DNA from 2 places in the Rhodovulum sp. MB263 genome. Region 1 is predicted to be linked to the other one. Evidence: riboswitches for the same ligand, from Rfam matches in the RefSeq annotation. Region 1 holds a riboswitch; the other holds the start of a gene.

Region 1 (11,524 bases):
ACGAACCAGACCGAGGTCACTGCGCCCCAGAGCCCCATGGTCAGCCCGATCAGCCCGCCGTAAAGCCCGATCGAGCATTCGTCGATGCGTTGATCGATGGCGTCGGGCATGCGCGCGCCGCGCGCGGTCTCGCTGCGGTCGCTCATCAGATCGAGGGCGATGCGTTCATCGGCGAGCATCGCGGCATCGAAGCGGCCGATCAGCCAGGCCCGGGCGCGCCGGTGCAGGGTCGAGGACAGGAAATGGCGCAGCGCCACGCCGCAGGCGCGGGCGGCATAGATCCCGACCAGGGCGGCGGCGGCCATCAGCAGCAGCTCGGCCGGATCGACGCCCGCTTCGGGGCGGTGGAAATTGGCCAGTGCCGCGAGGAAATCGGCGCTCGAGGTCGCGACCCAGACGCTGGCCTTGCTCAGAAGCGTGGTCAGTCCGAAGACCACGATCGTCAATGTCCAGGCCTCCGCCCAGCGGGGGGAGACCCAGTAGGCTGTCACCAGCCCCCAAAATCCCGACAATTTACGCACAACCGCTCTCGCCTCGTTCGCGCGCACCTGTCCTGTGACGTGCCAGCCGTTTCCGGCGGCCGCCCGGGCAAGGCGCCTCTTATGGTTTGTGTCGCGCCCCGCGAGCCGGAGACCCGGCTCTCTTTGTAGCGCTGCATCAATTATCGGCGAAAAATGGCCGAAAGTCCAAAAAAATCCTCCCCTGAAAACCTTCACAAAAGGCTATCGGAGCGGTTGGAGGGGGCGGAGGGGCCCGATGCTGGGCCTTTCTGCCAGAGCGGATGGAGCGGGATTTGCAGAGAAAAATATAATTTGTCAGAGATTTGCAGAGGTCTTTCCTTCCGTCGCCGGAACGATTCTGAAATCCTGTGGATGTTGCGGAATTATCGCTCTCAGGTTGTCAATACCGATCGGTGCCGCGTCTTTGTTCTTGACTGCGCTCGGTCAAGGCCCCCCTCCGCCAGGACAAGATCCGCATTCGGCGGGCCGCGCGGGCGGAAATGACGGCGCCGCCGGGGGCATCCCGGCGGCGTGTCGGAAGGCAGAGGCCGCGGCCCGAGCGGTCGGGCAACTCAGATCGACTTGAGGTATTCGAGCAGGGCGCGCTTGTCCTCCGCGCTCAGCGTGGTGCCGTAATCATGGCCGCAGCGGCTGTTGCCGGAACTGAGATCGTCGCAGCCGGTGGTCTCGATCACATGGTCGAAGGCGGTCTGCTCGACCGCCATGCCGACCGCCTCGAGGTCATAGGCCGGGCCCGGCGTGAAGGCGGCGATGCGTTCGGCGGGCGGGGTCAGGAGCTCGCGCAGGGTCGGGACCGAGCCGTTATGCAGATAGGGCGCCGCGGCCCAGATCCCGTCAAGCACCCGGGCCTCATAGGCACAGGGCGCGGCCGCGCTTTCCAGCATGCCGTCATCGCCGCTTTGCGGGAAGGCGCCGCGCAGATCGTCGAATTCGGCCATGAATTTCTCATCGTTCTGGAGCGCGGAGACGGCGGCGCTGGCCTCGAGCCCGCCCGAGAGGCGAAAGCCGACGGCATGCTGGATGATGGCGCCTGTCACCGAGGCGCTGAGCAGGTCGAAGGCGGGCGCCTCGGCGCCGATCGGCTTGCTCGACAGCGGGACTTTGGCGCCTTCCAGCACGCCGGTCCTGGCGGTCCGGGTCAGGATCTCGCATTCGCGTTCGTCGGTGCCTGCGGGCAGGATCGGCGTGGCCCAGGTCGAGTGGAAGATCGAGCGGAACGCGCCCTGGCGCTTGCCGTGGCACTCGACGCAGCCGCCCTGATCGGTCGGGCGGGCGAAGACCGCGCCGCCCTGTTCGACCAGACCGGCATCGAGCTCCCAGGGCCAGCGCGGTGCGCCGATATCCCAGATCCATTCCTCCAGCGCCTTCAGCCCCTCCCAGTTTGCCGAGTTGTTGGTGACATAGTCGCGGTTGAAAAGAAGCCCCTGCTTCTCGATCGGATGGAATTCGCCGAAGACGCCGTAGACCTCGCCCAGATTGCGCGCGAGCCCCAGCAGGTCGTTGCCGTTCGCGGCAAAGCCCGGCCATTGCGTCATGTCCTGGCGCGCCGCGTTCCACAGGAACGGATAGCGCGTCGGCGCATCGGCCAGCATGACATTCTCGGGGATCAGGTAGGCGTCTTCCGGCGCGCCGAGATCGAGCCCGGTCAGCCGGTTGAAGATCATCGAGACCGCGTCGAGCCGGACCGGCCCCCAGCCCGGATCGGGCAGCGAGCGGCTGATGAGGGTATGGAAGCGCAGGCTCCAGGTCTCGAGCTCGTCGCGCAGCCCGGCGCGGTCGTCCTGATCTTCGGCCACCTTGTCGGCGAAGGCCTCGAATGCGGCCTCATCCTCCAGCATGGCCCGCACCGCGGCGTCGAGATCTGCGAGGAAGCTCTGGAAATCGACGATGGCCGGGCCACCATCGATCCGGTAGGCGGTGCCGCTCACCTCGATCTGGCGGGTGTGGCAGGCGGCGCAGGTCATCCCGATGGCGGTGTCGCCCATGCCCTCATTGGTGGTGAAGCCGACCGGCAGGGCCGTGCCGTCGTCGCGGTCGGGCATCGGCAGATAGCCATAGCGCGCCAGCCCGTCGGCCAGAAACGGCGTCCCGTCGGGCTGCATCAGCGCCTCCATCCAGGCCAGCGGCATGATCCGCGAGCCCTGATCCTGGGTGTAGAAGGCGGCGCGGAGCGAGGGGCTCCAGCTGTCGCCCTGATCGACAAAGACGGTCTGTGCGGCGGCGGGGGCGGCAAGGCCGGACAGGAAAAACACGTAAGAAAGCGATTTCGTAAACATTGATTCCTCCCAGAATTGAATGTTTAGAACTCTCTCATTCCTTGCGTGTATTTTCCACGATTTTCCGTAGCGTCAACCTTGACGGCCCTGGCGTGCCCCCAGACGTGCCCCTGGCCGGGCCGCCCTTTCAGCGTGCCGGCGCCCCGGTCTGGCCGCTGCCCGGTTCGGCCACGATCCTCACGATCCGGCCGAAGACCGGCGAGGGTGCTGTGCCGTCGCCGATGCCCAGGACCCCGATCCGGGCCATCCGCCCCTGCAGCAGGGCCTCGATCCGGTTCCGCGCCTCGGGGTCGAGCTGGTCCAGAACGTCGTCCATAACCAGCCAGTCGGGACCGCGCAGCAGCGCTCTTGCAAAGACCAGGCATTGCTTGTCGCTCTCGCTCAGCAACTGGTCCCAGCGCCCCTCTTCGGCCAGCGCCCCGGTCAGATGCCCGAGCCCGGTCGCGCTCAGCGCCGCAGCCATCTCGTCGCGGCCGTGACGGCGGGCCGGTTCGGGATAGCAAAGCGCCAGATCGAGCCGTCCCGGCGGCACATAGGCCCTGCTCGGCATGTACATCACCCGGTCGGAGGCGGGCATCGAAAGGCGGCCCTCGGCCCGGGTCCAGAGCCCGGCCAGCGTCTCGAAGAGAAGCGTCTTGCCCGAGCCCGATCCGCCCTGCAGCAGAACCCTTTCGCCCGGGGCGAGGGATATCTCGGGCGGGTCGAGCCTGACGCCCACATGCGGGGTGACGACATGCAGCCCGGAAATCTCGATCCGCGGGGCGCCCTCGTGCCGGTCGATCCGCGGGGCGGCGTCATCGGCTTCGGCCCGGTCGACCGCCCGGACCGCGCGATGAAAGCTCGCGACCCGGAACAGCGTCGCGCGCCAGGTCGCGATCACCGCGAAATTGCTGACGAACCAGCGCAGCGAGCCCTGAACCTGGGTGAAGGCGCCGGCCACCAGCATCAGCTCGCCGATGCTCATGTCCGAGGTGAAATAGAAGGGCGCGGCCACCAGGATCGGCGCGACCAGCGTGAACCAGCCATAGCCCGCCGTCACCCAGGTCAGGTTCGCGGTGGCCAGGATCACCGCCTCGACGATGCCCACGACCCCGGCGAAGCTGGTCTCGATCCGGGCGGTCTCGGCGCGTTCGCCGCGTTCGAGCGCGATCCGTCCCGCAGCCTCGCTGACCCGGACCAGATCGAAGCGCAGCGTGGCCTCGCGCGCGGATTCCTCGGCCCTAAGCGCGACCAGCGGGCGGCCGACGCGCCAGCTGAGCCAGGAGGCGGCAGAGGCATAGAACAGCGCGCACCAGACCATGAAGCCCGGGATCTCGTGGCTCTGCCCGGCGAAGGTCAGGCTGAAGCCCTCGGATTTGTGCCACAGCACGCCGATGAAGGACCCCAGTAGCAACGTCGCCTGGAACAGCCCGATCCCCAGCGCCGCGCTCAGATCCGCGAGCTGGTCGATATCGGCCTGCAGCCGCTGGTCGGGATTCTCGCCGATCTTGCCCGCCCGCGACAGCCGGAGCGCACGCCCCGGCGCCATCCAGTCGCGCACCAGCGCCCGGAACAGCCCGCGCCTGAGCGTCAGCTTCATGGTCTGGTCGAGCCAGAGCTGGCTGACATTCAGGACCAGCAGGATGCCCGCCAGCACCGCGAAGACGCCAAGCTGGGTCACGAAGGCCGCCATGTCTTTGCGGGTGAGGGCGTCGTAGAAGGGCTCGTTCCAGGCGTTCAGCCGGATCTGCATATAGGCGGTCAGCCCGATCACCGCGACCAGGGCCGCCACCAGCAGCGCCGCCCGGCGCCCGAAGCCCGAGCTGCGGAAAAGGCCCAGCGTGTCGCGGATCTGGCTTCCGAGCCGGTTTTCCGCCGCGATGTCCCCGCTTCTAGCCAAGGCGCGCCGATCCCTGTTGCGCGGTTCCGCTCACATTCGATCTCCTCCGGCCCGGACCGTGTCCTCGCCTGTCTCCGATAGCGGGGCCGGGGACCGGTTCGCAAGCGCAGGACGGCCGGTCCGGGCAGGACCTTGCGTCCCGACCGGCGAGATCCCGCCTCAGCGCGCCAGCGTCAGCAGCGTATCGAGATCGAGATCGGCCTCGATCTCGTCGGCCAGACGGTCGAGCGCGGCCTCGACCGGGTCCTCCGCCGCCCGGCCGGGGGCGGCATGGCCGCCGATCGAGGCAAGCCAGTGATGGCGGAACGCCCCGGTCCCGAACAGCCCGTGCACATGGCTGCCCATCACCCTTCCATCCTCCGAGACCGCGCCCTCGGGCGTGCCGTCGAGATCGAGCCAGGGCCGTGCGGTCGCCGGACCCGCGACCCGGCCCATATGGATCTCATAGCCCGAGACGGGCTGGCCGCTGATCCGGTCCGTGGCCGCGATCCGGACCAGCCGCTTGTCGCCGGTCATCACCGTCTCGATATCGAGCAGCCCGAGCCCCGGCGTCTCGCCCGGGGGCCCCTCGATGCCCTTGGGGTCGCGCACGACGCGGCCCAGCATCTGATAGCCCGCGCAAAGTCCGATCACCCGGCCGCCCCGGCGCAGAAGGGCGCGCAGGTCGATATCCCAGCCCTCGGCGCGGATCGCGTCAAGCGCGGCGCGGGTGGTCTTCGAGCCCAGCAGGATCGCCGCATCGGCATCTCCCGGCACCGGCTGGCCGGGCTTCAGCCAGCGCAGATCGATGCCCGGTTCGGCCGCCAGCGGATCGAGATCGTCGAAATTGGCGATCCGGGGCAGTTCGGGCACCGCGATCACCAGCTGCCCGCCCGCGCCCTTGCGCCGCCCGAGCCCCAGCGTATCCTCCTCGGGCAGGGCGCGCGCGGCCTCGGACCAGCGCAAGAGCCCCAGAACCGGCCAGCCGGTCTCGGCCCGGATCTCGGCGGCGGCGGGGGCGAAGACGGCCGGGTCGCCACGGAACTTGGTCACGATGACGCCGCCCACGCGGGCCCGCTCGGCCCCGGTCCAGAGCCGGTGATGGCCGATGGCGGCCGCGGTCACGCCGCCGCGCGACTCGTCGCCCAGCAGGACCACCGGCAGGTCGGCGGCCTCGGCCAGCCCCATGTTCGAGATGTCCTGCGGGCGCAGATAGCGCTCGGCGCCGCTGCCCGCGCCCTCGATCAGCACCAGGTCATGGTCCGCCGACAACCGGTCGAGGCTTTCCACGACCCCGGCCCGCAGCCCGGGCTTGAGCGCCTGATAGGCCGAGGCCGAATAGCGGCCCAGCACGCGGCCCCGCAGCACGACCTGACAGTCGATATCGGTCTCGGGCTTCAGCAGCACCGGGTTCATGTCGACCGTCAGGGCCGCGCCCGCGGCGCGCGCCTGCAGCGCCTGGGCCCGGCCGATCTCGCCGCCATCGGCGGTGACGGCGGCATTGTTCGACATGTTCTGCGCCTTGAAGGGCGCCACTTTCAGCCCCCGGCGGGCATAGGCACGCGCGAGCCCCGCGACCAGCAGGCTCTTGCCCACATCCGAGCCGGTGCCCAGCACCATCAGCCGCCGCGCGCTCATCGCGCCAGCGCCAGCAGCGCGTCGAGATCGAGATCGCGTTCCAGCTGGTCGGCCAGCGCATCCAGCGCCGCCTCGACCCGGGCGGCATGGTCGAGCCCCGAGGCCCGCCCGCCCATCGCCCTCAGCCAGTGCCGGCGGAAGCCGTCGGCGGCAAAGAGCCCGTGCAGATAGCCGCCCATCACAAGGCCATCGGCCGAGACCGCGCCCTCGGGGCGGCCGTCGAGCCGCAGCCAGGGCCGCTCGAGCCCCGGCCCCCGGGTCACGCCCATATGCATCTCGTAGCCGGTGACGCTTGTGCCGCTGATCGCATCCTCGGCCGCGATCTCGACCAGCCGCTTCTCGCCGCCGATCTCGGTCTCGATATCCAGAAGCCCCAGCCCCTCGGTCTCGCCCGGCGGGCCCTCGATGCCGTCGGGGTCGCGCACCTTCCGGCCCAGCATCTGGAACCCGGCGCAGATGCCCACGACCCGCCCGCCCCGGCGCAGATGGCCGAGGATGTCGATGTCCCAGCCATTGGCGCGGATCGAGTCGAGCGCGGGCCGGGTGGTCTTCGAGCCCGGCAGCAGTACCAGATCGGCCTCGGCGGGGATCGGCTCGCCCGGGCGGACCCAGCGGAGATCGACGCCCGGCTCGGCCGACAGCGGATCGAGATCGTCGAAATTGGCCATCCGCGCGATATGGGGCACCGCGATCACCAGTCCGGTACCGCCGCCCGAGGCCGGCCGCTCGAGCGCCAGCGCATCCTCGGCCGGAAGCCGCGCGGCGCCCTCGAACCAGTGGGCGACGCCCAGGAAGGGCCAGCCGGTGCGTTCGGTGATCGTCGCGCAGGCCGGTTCGTAAAGCGAGAAATAGCCGCGGAACTTGTTGACCAGATAGCCCGCGATGCGGGCGCGTTCGGCCGCCGTATGCAGGCACCACGAGCCCACCACGGCCGCCATCGCGCCGCCCCGGTCATTGTCGGTGACGAGGATCACCGGCAGATCGGCGGCCTCGGCAAAGCGCATGTTGGCGATGTCGCTCTTGCGCAGATAGGTCTCGGTGCCCGCGCCCGCGCCCTCGACCAGCACCAGATCGGCCCCGGCCGCGACGCGGTTGAAACTGTCCATGACCGCGGGCAGGAGCTTGGGCTTGAGCTTGTGGTAATGCCGCGCGGGCCAGTTGCCCAGCGGACGGCCCCGCAGCACCACCTGCGAGCCGACCATGGCCTGCGGCTTCAGCAGCACCGGGTTCATGTGGATCGAGGGGGGCAGCCCCGCGGCCTGCGCCTGAAGCGCCTGGGCGCGGCCGATCTCGCCCCTGGGGGCGGTGCCGTCGGGGCCGGGAGGCAGGTCGCTGTCGGCGGCGACGGCGGCATTGTTCGACATGTTCTGCGCCTTGAAGGGCGCGACCTTCAGGCCGCGCCGCGCATAGGCGCGGGCGAGCCCTGCGACCAGGAGGCTCTTGCCGACATCCGAACTCGTGCCCTGCAGCATCAGGGCCTTCGCGCGGCGCGGCGGCACCGGGTCGAGCATCGGTACCGAGATTTCGGGCATCGGCGGGGCCGCATCGCCGGGGGGCAGGTCGGGATAGCGGCTCCGGGTCCGGTCAAGGGTCATGGCGGCTCCTGCGACTTTCGGCAGGGGGTGTCGGACGGGGCCCTGCGGATGTCAAGCGCGGCTCAGAACTCGACGCCCGGCTGGCCCTTTATGCCCGAGCGGAACGGGTGCTTGACCAGCGTCATCTCGGTCACCAGATCGGCCGCCTCGATCACCTCTTCGGGGGCGTTGCGCCCGGTCAGGACGACATGCGACAGCGGCGGCTTCTCGGCCTGCAGGAAGGCCACCACCTCGGCCGGGTCGAGATAGCCGTAGCGCAGCGCGATGTTGATCTCGTCGAGCAGTACCATGCGGATTTCGGGGTCGCGGATCAGCTCCCTGGCCTTTTCCCAGCCCTTTTCGGCCGCGGCGATGTCGCGGGCGCGGTCCTGGGTTTCCCAGGTGAAGCCCTCGCCCATGGCATGGAACTGGCAGAGATCGCCGAAATGCGAGGTCAGAAGCCGCCGCTCGCCGGTATCCCAGGCGCCCTTGACGAACTGGACCACGGCACAGGGCATCTGATGGGCGATGCAGCGCAGGATCATCCCGAAGCCCGAGGAGGACTTGCCCTTGCCGGTGCCGGTATGCACCAGGATCAGCCCCTTCTCGCCGGATTTCCCGGCCATGATCTTGTCGCGCGCGGCCTTCTTCTTGGCCATCTTGCTGGCATGGCGGGCGTCGTCGGCTGCGGTATTGGTGGGGGCGGTATCGGTGGCGGCGGCGGTCTCGTCGGTCATGGGGGCTCCTTGCGCGTGTCGGGGACAGCTTAGCGGGCGGGGCCGCCGCGTCAAACCCGGGCCGCGCGGCGGTTGTGCCGATTGACAAGTCCCGAGCTGCTTGCAATGACGGATGCGTGACCGGTTCGCCCGGGCCCGAGGGTCCGGACGTGAAAAGGGAACGCGGTGCGCCCGTCCGAAGGGACGGGCAATTCCGCGGCTGCCCCCGCAACTGTAAGCGGCGAGCACGGCTGAGAACGCCACTGGGGAGGCCCCCGGGAAGGCCAGCCAAGCTGAGACCCGCAAGCCAGGAGACCTGCCGGCCGCCCGTTTCCCCGCAAGGGAGGCGGTTTCCACCGGACGCCGGGGTGCGCGTCTGGCCCGGTTCGGCCGCAGCCCGGCCGCTCCGAGCCTCTCATCCCGTTCGTCCTTTCTCCCGCGGCCTGTCCGGCCGCTCATGTTGAAAGGCAACGACCTTGATCTTCCACGGCAATCTCGTAACCGCCGCGCTGGCACTGACCCTCGTTCCCGGGGTCGCGGCGGCGCATTTCCAGCTGGCCTATACCGAGCAAAGCCTCATCGACGCGCCCGGCGACGTGCCGGTCAAGCTGATCTTCTGGCATCCGCAGGAAAGCGGGCCGGTCATGGATATGGGCGAGCCGCTGGAATTCTACGCCATCCATCGCGGCGAGCGGATCGACCTCAAGCCGACGCTCAGCCAGACCGTCTTTCGCGGTCCGCTGAACGAGGCTGTGGCATGGGATGGCAGCCTGCCGGTCAAGCGGATGGGCGATTACGTCCTGGTGACGGTGCCCGCGCCCTATTACGAGGACTCCGAGGATATCTACATCCAGCAGATCACCAAGACCTACGTCAACCGCGGCCAGATGCCCACCGACTGGGACGGCCCGCAGGGGCTCAAGGCCGAGATCCTGCCGCTGGTCAAACCCTATAACGTGATCGCGGGCTCGACCTTCACCGGGCGGGTGCTGTCCGAGGGCGCTCCGGTCGCGGGTGCCGAGATCGAGATCGAATACATGGCGGCCGAGCCCGACATGGCGACGGGCGCGCCCAAGCCCGCGACGGCGGGGCCGTTGCCGGGCGGCGCGGTTGTCGCGGTGACGGACGAGAACGGCTATTTCACCTTCGGCGTGCCGAAGGCGGGCTATTGGGGCTTTGCCGCGCTGGGGGTCGGGCCCGATACCGAACATGAGGGCAAGGAACTCAGCCAGGATGCGGTCCTCTGGATCCGCGCCTTCGATCTGAAATAGGGGCGGGGCCATGCATATCGTGGACGGGGCGCTGGCGGCGCCCGTGGTGATCGGCGGTGCGGTGCTGGCGGCCGGAGGCGTCGCCCGCGGGTTGCGCGATCTGACGCTCGAGAAGATCCCCGCCGCCGGGATGCTCTCGGCCAGCTTCTTCGTGGCCTCGCTGATCCATGTGCCGATCGGCCCGTCCTCGGTGCACCTGATCCTGAACGGTCTGGCCGGGCTGGTGCTCGGCTGGGCCGCCTTTCCCGCGCTGTTCGTGGGGCTTCTGCTCCAGGCGGTCTTCTTCGGTTTCGGCGGGCTGACGGTGCTGGGGGTCAATACCCTGAACATCGCGCTGCCCGCGGTGATCGTGCATTACCTCTGCCGGCGCGGGATCGCGTCCGGCAGTCCGCGGACCGCCGCGATCTGGGGCGGTATCGGCGGCGCGCTGGCCATCGCGCTGACCGCCGCGCTTGTCGGTGTCGCCCTCGCGCTCAGCGGTGCGGCCTTTCTTCCGGCGGCCAAGCTGGTCTTTCTCGCCCATGTTCCGGTGATGGCGATCGAGGGCCTGCTGAGTGCCGCAGCCGTCTATCTGGCCATCCAGGTCAAGCCCGATCTCTTTCTCAGCCTGCAAGGACCCGCCCGATGATCCGCCCGATTTTCCTGACCCTGGCGCTTGTTCTGGCGCCCATGCCCGCGCTCGCGCACAAGGTGATCGCCGCCGCCTATCCCAGCGGGGCCCTGATCGAGGGCGAGGTCGGCTTTTCCAATGGCGACATGGCCGTCGATGCCCCGGTCGGGGTGTTCGATCCCGAGGGCAACCGCCTCGGCGAGACGATGACCGATGCCGACGGTCTGTTCACCTTCCGCCCGACGCGCGCCGTGGCCCATGTCTTCCGCGCCGATCTGGGTGCGGGCCATGTCGCCGAATTCACCATGAGCGCCGAGGAGGTCGCGGCGATCCTCGACAGCCCCGCCGCTCGGGCTGCCGCCGAAGCTGCCGCTGAAACCGCCCCTGAAGCCGGGGCAGGGGACGCGGCCCCGGTTTCGGACGGGGGCAACCCCTCGACCTTCCCGCTGGAGGCGGCCCCCGCCCGGGCGCCCGCCGGGTCTTCGGCGGCCGCGCTGATCGCCGCGCCGGGGCTGAGCGAGGCCGACAAGGCCGAGATCGCGAAGATGCTGCGCGACGAGCTGCGGCCGCTGCGCCGCGAGATCGCCGCCTATCGCGAGAAGAACGACCTTCAGTCGATCCTCGGCGGCATCGGCTATATCATGGGCATCTTCGGGCTCGGCTTCTATGTCGCCGCGCGGCGCCGGATGAAGGGCTGACCCCCGGTGTCCGACATCCTCACCGCCGACCGGGCGGCGCCCGGTGCCGTCTCGCGTCTTGACGGGCTCGATCCGCGCACGCGGCTGATCGGGGCGGGGGCTTTCGCCTGCGTCACGGTCGGCGCCTCCTTCCTGCCGGTGCTGCTGGCGGCGCTTCTTCTGGCGCTGGGGCTGATGGCGCTGTCGGGCCGGGCGGCGGGCCGGACGCTGCGGCGGATGGCGGCGATGGACGGCTTCATCTTCCTGCTGGTGGCGATGCTGCCCTTCACCACGCCCGGCACGCCGGTCATGGCGCTCTGGGGGTTCGAGGCCTCGCGCGAGGGGCTCCTGCATGCCGCCCGCATCCTGCTGACCGCCAATGC
Region 2 (5,897 bases), 1.7 Mb from region 1:
GTTCTTCGCGATCATTCTTTACCGCGCGAGGCCGCAGGTATGAGCATTCTGGCCGAGAACCTGACCTGGGGCGTGAAGCGCAAGACCATCGTCTCGGACGTTTCGCTGAGGGTCGCCCCGGGCGAGACGCTGGGCCTGATCGGCCCCAACGGATCGGGCAAATCCTCCCTGTTGCGGCTGCTGGCGGGGCTGCGGCGCCCGCTGCGGGGCCGGGTCCGGATCAACGGGCAGGACATCGCCCATGTCTCCCGCAGGGCATTGTCGCGACAGCTGGCCTTTGTTCAGCAAAGTGCTGCCACCGACACCAATGTCACGGTGAGCGATGTCGTGCGGCTCGGGCGGACCCCGCATCGCTCGGCTCTGGCGGGCTGGTCCGAGACCGACGAGGCCGCGGTGACACAGGCGCTGGAACGCGTGGAAATGGCATCGCATAGGAAACAGGCCTGGCAGACCCTTTCGGGAGGCGAGCGCCAGCGGGTGCATATCGCGCGGGCGCTGGCGCAGACACCGCAGGTGATGTTCCTCGACGAGCCGACGAACCACCTCGACATTCACCACCAGATCGAAATATTGGCCATGGTCCGCGACCTCGATCTGACCAGCGTCATCGCCCTGCATGACCTGAACCTCGCGGCCATGTTCTGCGACCGGATTGCGGTTATCGAAGGAGGGGTCATGCGCGCCTGCGGCACACCGGATGTTGTCCTGACCCAGGACGTCCTGCGCGACGTGTTCAGGGTCACGGCGCATGTCTGCACCTATCAGGATGCGCGTCGGCCGCATATCCGGTTCAGCGCGGAATGAGACGGTCCGTATGGCGCGCGGCCCGGACCCTGGTCCGGATGATGGCAGAATGACGGACCGGTCGGTCTTCGCCGCACCCCGTCCTGCCGGCCGGAACGAGCGGCTGGGCATCACCTTGCGGGTGCTCTCGACCCTCGCATTTGCCATGATGGGCGTCTGCGTGAAGGCGCTTGGCGACGCCGTCCCGCTGGGACAGGTGGTGTTCTTCCGCTCGGCCGTGGCCCTGCTGCCCTTGATCGCCTTCCTGTGGTGGCGCGGAGAGTGGCCCCGCGGGCTGGCGACGTCCCGTCCCATGGGACATATCGGTCGCTGCCTGATGGGCGCGGTCGCGATGTTCACCTCCTTTGCGACGATCCGGCTCCTGCCGCTGGCCGAGGCGACGATGCTGTCCTATCTCGCGCCGGTGATGCTGGCCCTGCTGGGCTGGGCTCTGCTCGGAGAGAGGCCGAGCGCAGGCCGGATCGGCGGTGTCGTGCTCGGCCTTGCCGGAGCGGCGGCCTTCTGCCTGCCCGCCTTTGCCGGGGCCTTGCCCGACAGCGGCGCCCTGGGCGTGGCCCTGGGGCTTTTGACCGCGGCTCTGACGGCCGGTGCGCTGATCCAGGTGCGCCGACTGACACTGCTGGGCGAAGGCGCCGGAGCCATCGCCTTCTGGTTCGCCGTGGTCTCGGCCCTGATCGGCCTTGCGACACTGCCCTGGGGCTGGGTCTGGCCCGGTCCGGCAACACTCCTGCTGTTGATCGGAACCGGGCTGGCGGGCGGTATCGCCCATATCCTGATGACGCTGTCCTTCAGCCATGCCGATGCCTCGGCACTGGCCCCCTTCGAATATCTTTCGGTTCTGTGGGCCGTGGCGCTGGGTTTTGCCTTTTTCGCCGAACTGCCGGGCCTGGCCTTCCTGCTGGCAGGGCCATTGATCCTGACAGGCGCCTTCGTCGCCCGCCCGGCACGGCGGCAATAGTCCCCGCGAGCTTTGAAGGGCGGCGCCTGTCCTTCCGGCATCCGGACGCCCCTGCCCGGCTCGCCCCGAGCGCAACAGACCGCGCCGGAATAGCGGTTGCGGGCAAAGCCGATGAGGCAGGTCTTCGACCGCGCCGCGGATGCGGCAATAAAGCCACGGAAAAAGCCGTGGAGCGGTCCGGCGAGGCGGATCCGGGCTCCGGTCGCACCCGCGCGGGGCCGCTCCAGCCCGGCGCCGCTCGCCCCGAGCGCATCAGGCGGCGGGACCGCCAAAGGAAGGGCTTTCGTCGTTTCAGGACAGTGACGCCCCGACAGAACGGACAGGCCGCGAGCTCTCGAGGTAAGGTTTTCCGGAATGACGCCTGCGACCGGCAGGCAGTTGACCCGATAGGGGTTTCATGCTCTGTGCTCGGTCGCCGGTTTCCCGTTTGGGAATGAAAAGGGAATTCGCCGCGGGCCAGATGTCCCGCGAACCGAAACTGCCCCCGCAACTGTAGGCGGCGAGCGGCGGTCCGACAACGCCACTGGGCATCTGCCTGGGAAGGCCGGACCGGCGGACGACCCGTCAGTCAGGAGACCTGCCGGCATGAAACCACCATCAACCGGGCGGGGTTGCCCGGGGAAAGGGATGTTCATGCCCGGATCTTTCGGCCGTGCTCAGCCAGGCGCGTCTTGCGCCAGCCAAAGAACTGACATCCGCCCAGCCCGCAAACCCCGGGGCCCGGAAGCCAATTTCCGGAGAGTTTCCATGAACACCAAGACTGCCTTCCTTTCGGCGGCCCTTATGGTCTGCGCGGGCATGGCCCAGGCCACCGACTATCCCCTCACGCTGGAGAATTGCGGCCAGACCCTGACCTTCGACGCCGCCCCCGCGCGCACCGTCACCGTCGGCCAGGGCACGACCGAGATCCTTTACCTGCTGGGTCTCGCAGAGCGGGTGAAGGGCACCTCGGTCTGGTTCACCGATGTCCTGCCGCAATTCGCCGAGCTGAATGCCGGGATCGCGCGGCTGGCCGACAACGATCCCAGCTTTGAGAGCGTGGTGGCCGCGCGGCCCGATCTGGTGACCGTACAATACGAATGGCATATCGGCGCCCAGGGCATCGTCGCCACCCGCGAGATGTTCCATGATGTCGGCGTGCCGACCTACGTTCTGCCCAGCGACTGCGCCGGCAAGGATAACAGCCGCGGGTCGGACGGCACCCGGACCGAGATGTTCTCGACCGACTCGATCTACCGGTCGATCGAGGAACTGGCGCGGATCCACGATGTCGGGGAGCGGGGCGCGGAACTGATCGACGAGCTGAAGGCACGCGAGGCCGCAGCCATCGCACAGGCCCGGGCGCTGGATCTGCCCGAAACGGCCTCGGCGGTGTTCTGGTACTCGTCCGCCGAGATGGACATCGACCCCTATGTGGCCGGGCGGAAGGGCGCGCCGGGCTACATGATGCAGGAGCTCGGGATCGAGAATGTCGTGGCCTCCGACGAGGAATGGCCGACCGTGGGATGGGAGAGCATCGCCAGGGCCGACCCGACGGTGATCGTGCTGGCCGAGATGACGCGCCGCCGCTTTCCCGCCGACGATGTCGAGAAGAAGCTTGAGTTTCTCCGCACCGATCCGGTTGCGAAGGAAATGACGGCGGTCCGGGAAAACCGGATCGTGGTGATGGACGCCCAGGCGATGGATGCAACGGTGCGGGCGATCTACGGGCTGGAGGAGCTGTCCACGGCGCTGGCCGGATTCGATCTGAGCAAATGAGGTCCGGCGCCCGTCGGGCCCGCTGGCACTGGGGGTGGATCGCCCCCCCGGTGCTGCTGGCCGCGCTGATCGCCGGAACCGCGATCGGCGAGACCCGCATACCCGCCGCGACCGTGTTCCAGGTGCTGGGCAACAAGCTGTTCGGCACCCTCTACCCGGTTGCGCGGATCGACGAGGGCATCGTCTGGAACTACCGCCTCGCCCGCGCGGTGGTGGCGGCCGCCTGCGGGACGGGGCTCGCCCTGTCGGGCGTCGTGCTGCAGGCCCTGCTGAGGAATGCGCTGGCCGATCCCTATCTGCTGGGGATCTCCGCCGGGGCCTCGACCGGCGCGGTTGCGGTCACCGTCGCCGGGCTCGGCGCGGGCGCGCTCTCGCTGTCGACAGGCGCCTTCGCCGGGGCGCTTCTGGCCTTCGTCATGGTCGCGACCCTGGCGCGCGCGGCAGGCGGCGGCACCGGGCTGCAGGCCGCGGGCGTGATCGTACTGGCCGGGATTGCGGGGGCACAGCTCTTCAACGCGATGACCGCCTTCCTGATCGCGAAATCCGCCAATGCCGAACAGGCCCGCGGCATCATGTTCTGGCTTCTGGGAAATCTCTCGGGGGCGCGCTGGCAGGACAGCCTGATTGCCGTGCCTGCCGCGGCCTTGGGGCTTGGGGTCTGCCTCTGGCATGTGCGCAGCCTCGACGCCTTCACCTTCGGGGCTGACAGTGCGGCCTCGCTCGGCATCAACGTGCGCCGGGTGCAGGCGGTGCTGATCGGGACGGCGGCTCTGGTCACCGCGCTGATCGTGTCGCTGGTTGGCGCCATCGGCTTTGTCGGGCTGGTGATCCCCCATGCGATGCGGTTCCTGGTGGGCGGGCGGCACCGGCTGCTGGTGCCGGCCTCGGCGCTGGCGGGCGCGGTGTTCCTGATCGCGGCGGATATCGTCTCGCGCATCCTGATCCCGGGACAGGTGCTGCCCATCGGCGTGATCACCGCGCTGATCGGCGCGCCCGCCTTCGCGGCGATCCTGATCCGGGGGAGGGCCCGGAAATGATCCTGAGCGGGGAAGGCCTTGGCTGGCGGGTACAGGGGCGCGCCATCGTCTCTGACATCACGCTGTCGGTCATGCGCGGCGAAAGGTTCGGGCTGATCGGCCCGAACGGGTCGGGAAAGTCGAGCCTGCTGCGGATGCTGGCCGGTATCCGGGCACCAAGCGAAGGCGAGGTGCGGCTGGAGGGGCGCCCCATGAGCCGCCTTCCCCGCCGCGAGGTCGCGCAGCGGGTGGCGCTGGTGGAACAGCAGGCCGAAACGACCGAGCGGATCACCGTCCGCGACGCGGTCGAGCTGGGGCGCACGCCCTGGCTCTCGGCCCTGCATCCGTTCTCGGACGAGGACGAGGCCGCGGTCGAGGCGGCGCTGATCGCCGTCGGCATGCAGGATTTCGCCGCCCGCCACTGGCATACGCTTTCGGGCGGCGAGCGGCAGCGGGTCCATATCGCCCGCGCGCTGGCGCAGCGGCCCGGGCTGCTGATCCTCGACGAACCGACCAACCATCTCGATATCGGGTCGCGGCTGTCGATCATGGCCCTCGTGGAGCGGCTGCCGGTGACGACCATCGCCGCGCTGCACGACCTCAACGAGGCGATGGCCTTCGACCGGCTGGCCGTTTTGCAGGGCGGGCGGCTGATCGCGCTCGGCCCGCCCGGCGAGATCCTTGTCCCGGCGCTGCTGCGCGAGGTGTTCGGGGTCGAGGCCCATCTGTTGACGGATCCGGCGGACGGTGCCCGGGTTCTCCGTTTCAAGCCTGTTTGATGAAAGACGCAAATGATGCGAAGACTTGCTCTCTCTGTGCTGTTGCCCGCCATGATCCTCTCCGCCCCCTTCGCGGCGGCAAAGACGGTCGAGGTGAAGATGCTGAACCGCAACGCCTCGGGCCCGATGGTCTACGAGCCGGATTATCTGGTGATGGAGCCCGGCGATACCGTGCGGTTTCTCGCCACCGCGCCGGGCCATAATGCCGGAACCATCGACGAGATGCTCCCGGCCGGGGCAGAGCCCTTCAAGGGCCAGATCAACGAAGAGATCGAGGCGACCCTGACAGAGCCCGGCATCTACGGGATCAAGTGTTCGCCGCATTTCGCGATGGGCATGGTGATGCTGATCCAGGTTGGCGACCGGCCAGCGGCCGAGACGGATCTGCCCGCCGGGCTTCCGACGCGGGCCGACAGGCGCCTGCGCGAGATCATCGCCCGCCAGAACTCCGGGCAGGAACAGGCAGAACCGCAGACGTCCCCCGAGCCGGAGGCCGGGCCGGACACCGCGCCGGACACCGAGTGATCCGCCGCCACCGCGCCTGCTGTCCGCAAAGGCAGGAGTTCGCCGCAAGCGGGCGCG

What was found. A riboswitch is a leader RNA that binds a small molecule or an ion and turns the genes downstream of it on or off. The one in region 1 is predicted to bind cobalamin.
Region 2: another riboswitch for cobalamin. It lies ahead of B5V46_RS03130 (ABC transporter substrate-binding protein); the one in region 1 lies ahead of B5V46_RS10820 (DUF4198 domain-containing protein).

Annotation. Positions count from the first base shown of each region.
Region 1 covers NZ_CP020384.1:2,316,310-2,327,833, reverse strand. The annotation lists gene B5V46_RS10850 (ATP-binding cassette domain-containing protein) at 1-437, opposite strand, end outside; gene B5V46_RS10845 (di-heme-cytochrome C peroxidase) at 1,073-2,773, opposite strand; gene B5V46_RS10840 (ABC transporter ATP-binding protein/permease) at 2,925-4,676, opposite strand; gene B5V46_RS10835 (cobyric acid synthase) at 4,836-6,293, opposite strand; gene B5V46_RS10830 (cobyric acid synthase) at 6,290-7,804, opposite strand; gene cobO (cob(I)yrinic acid a,c-diamide adenosyltransferase) at 7,951-8,604, opposite strand; cobalamin riboswitch at 8,709-8,922, shown strand; gene B5V46_RS10820 (DUF4198 domain-containing protein) at 9,060-9,854, shown strand; gene cbiM (cobalt transporter CbiM) at 9,865-10,482, shown strand; gene B5V46_RS10810 (hypothetical protein) at 10,479-11,162, shown strand; gene cbiQ (cobalt ECF transporter T component CbiQ) at 11,169-11,524, shown strand, end outside.
Region 2 covers NZ_CP020384.1:640,199-646,095, reverse strand. The annotation lists gene B5V46_RS03145 (iron ABC transporter permease) at 1-43, shown strand, start outside; gene B5V46_RS03140 (ABC transporter ATP-binding protein) at 40-804, shown strand; gene B5V46_RS03135 (DMT family transporter) at 854-1,762, shown strand; cobalamin riboswitch at 2,162-2,362, shown strand; gene B5V46_RS03130 (ABC transporter substrate-binding protein) at 2,510-3,520, shown strand; gene B5V46_RS03125 (iron ABC transporter permease) at 3,517-4,557, shown strand; gene B5V46_RS03120 (ABC transporter ATP-binding protein) at 4,554-5,315, shown strand; gene B5V46_RS03115 (pseudoazurin) at 5,367-5,840, shown strand.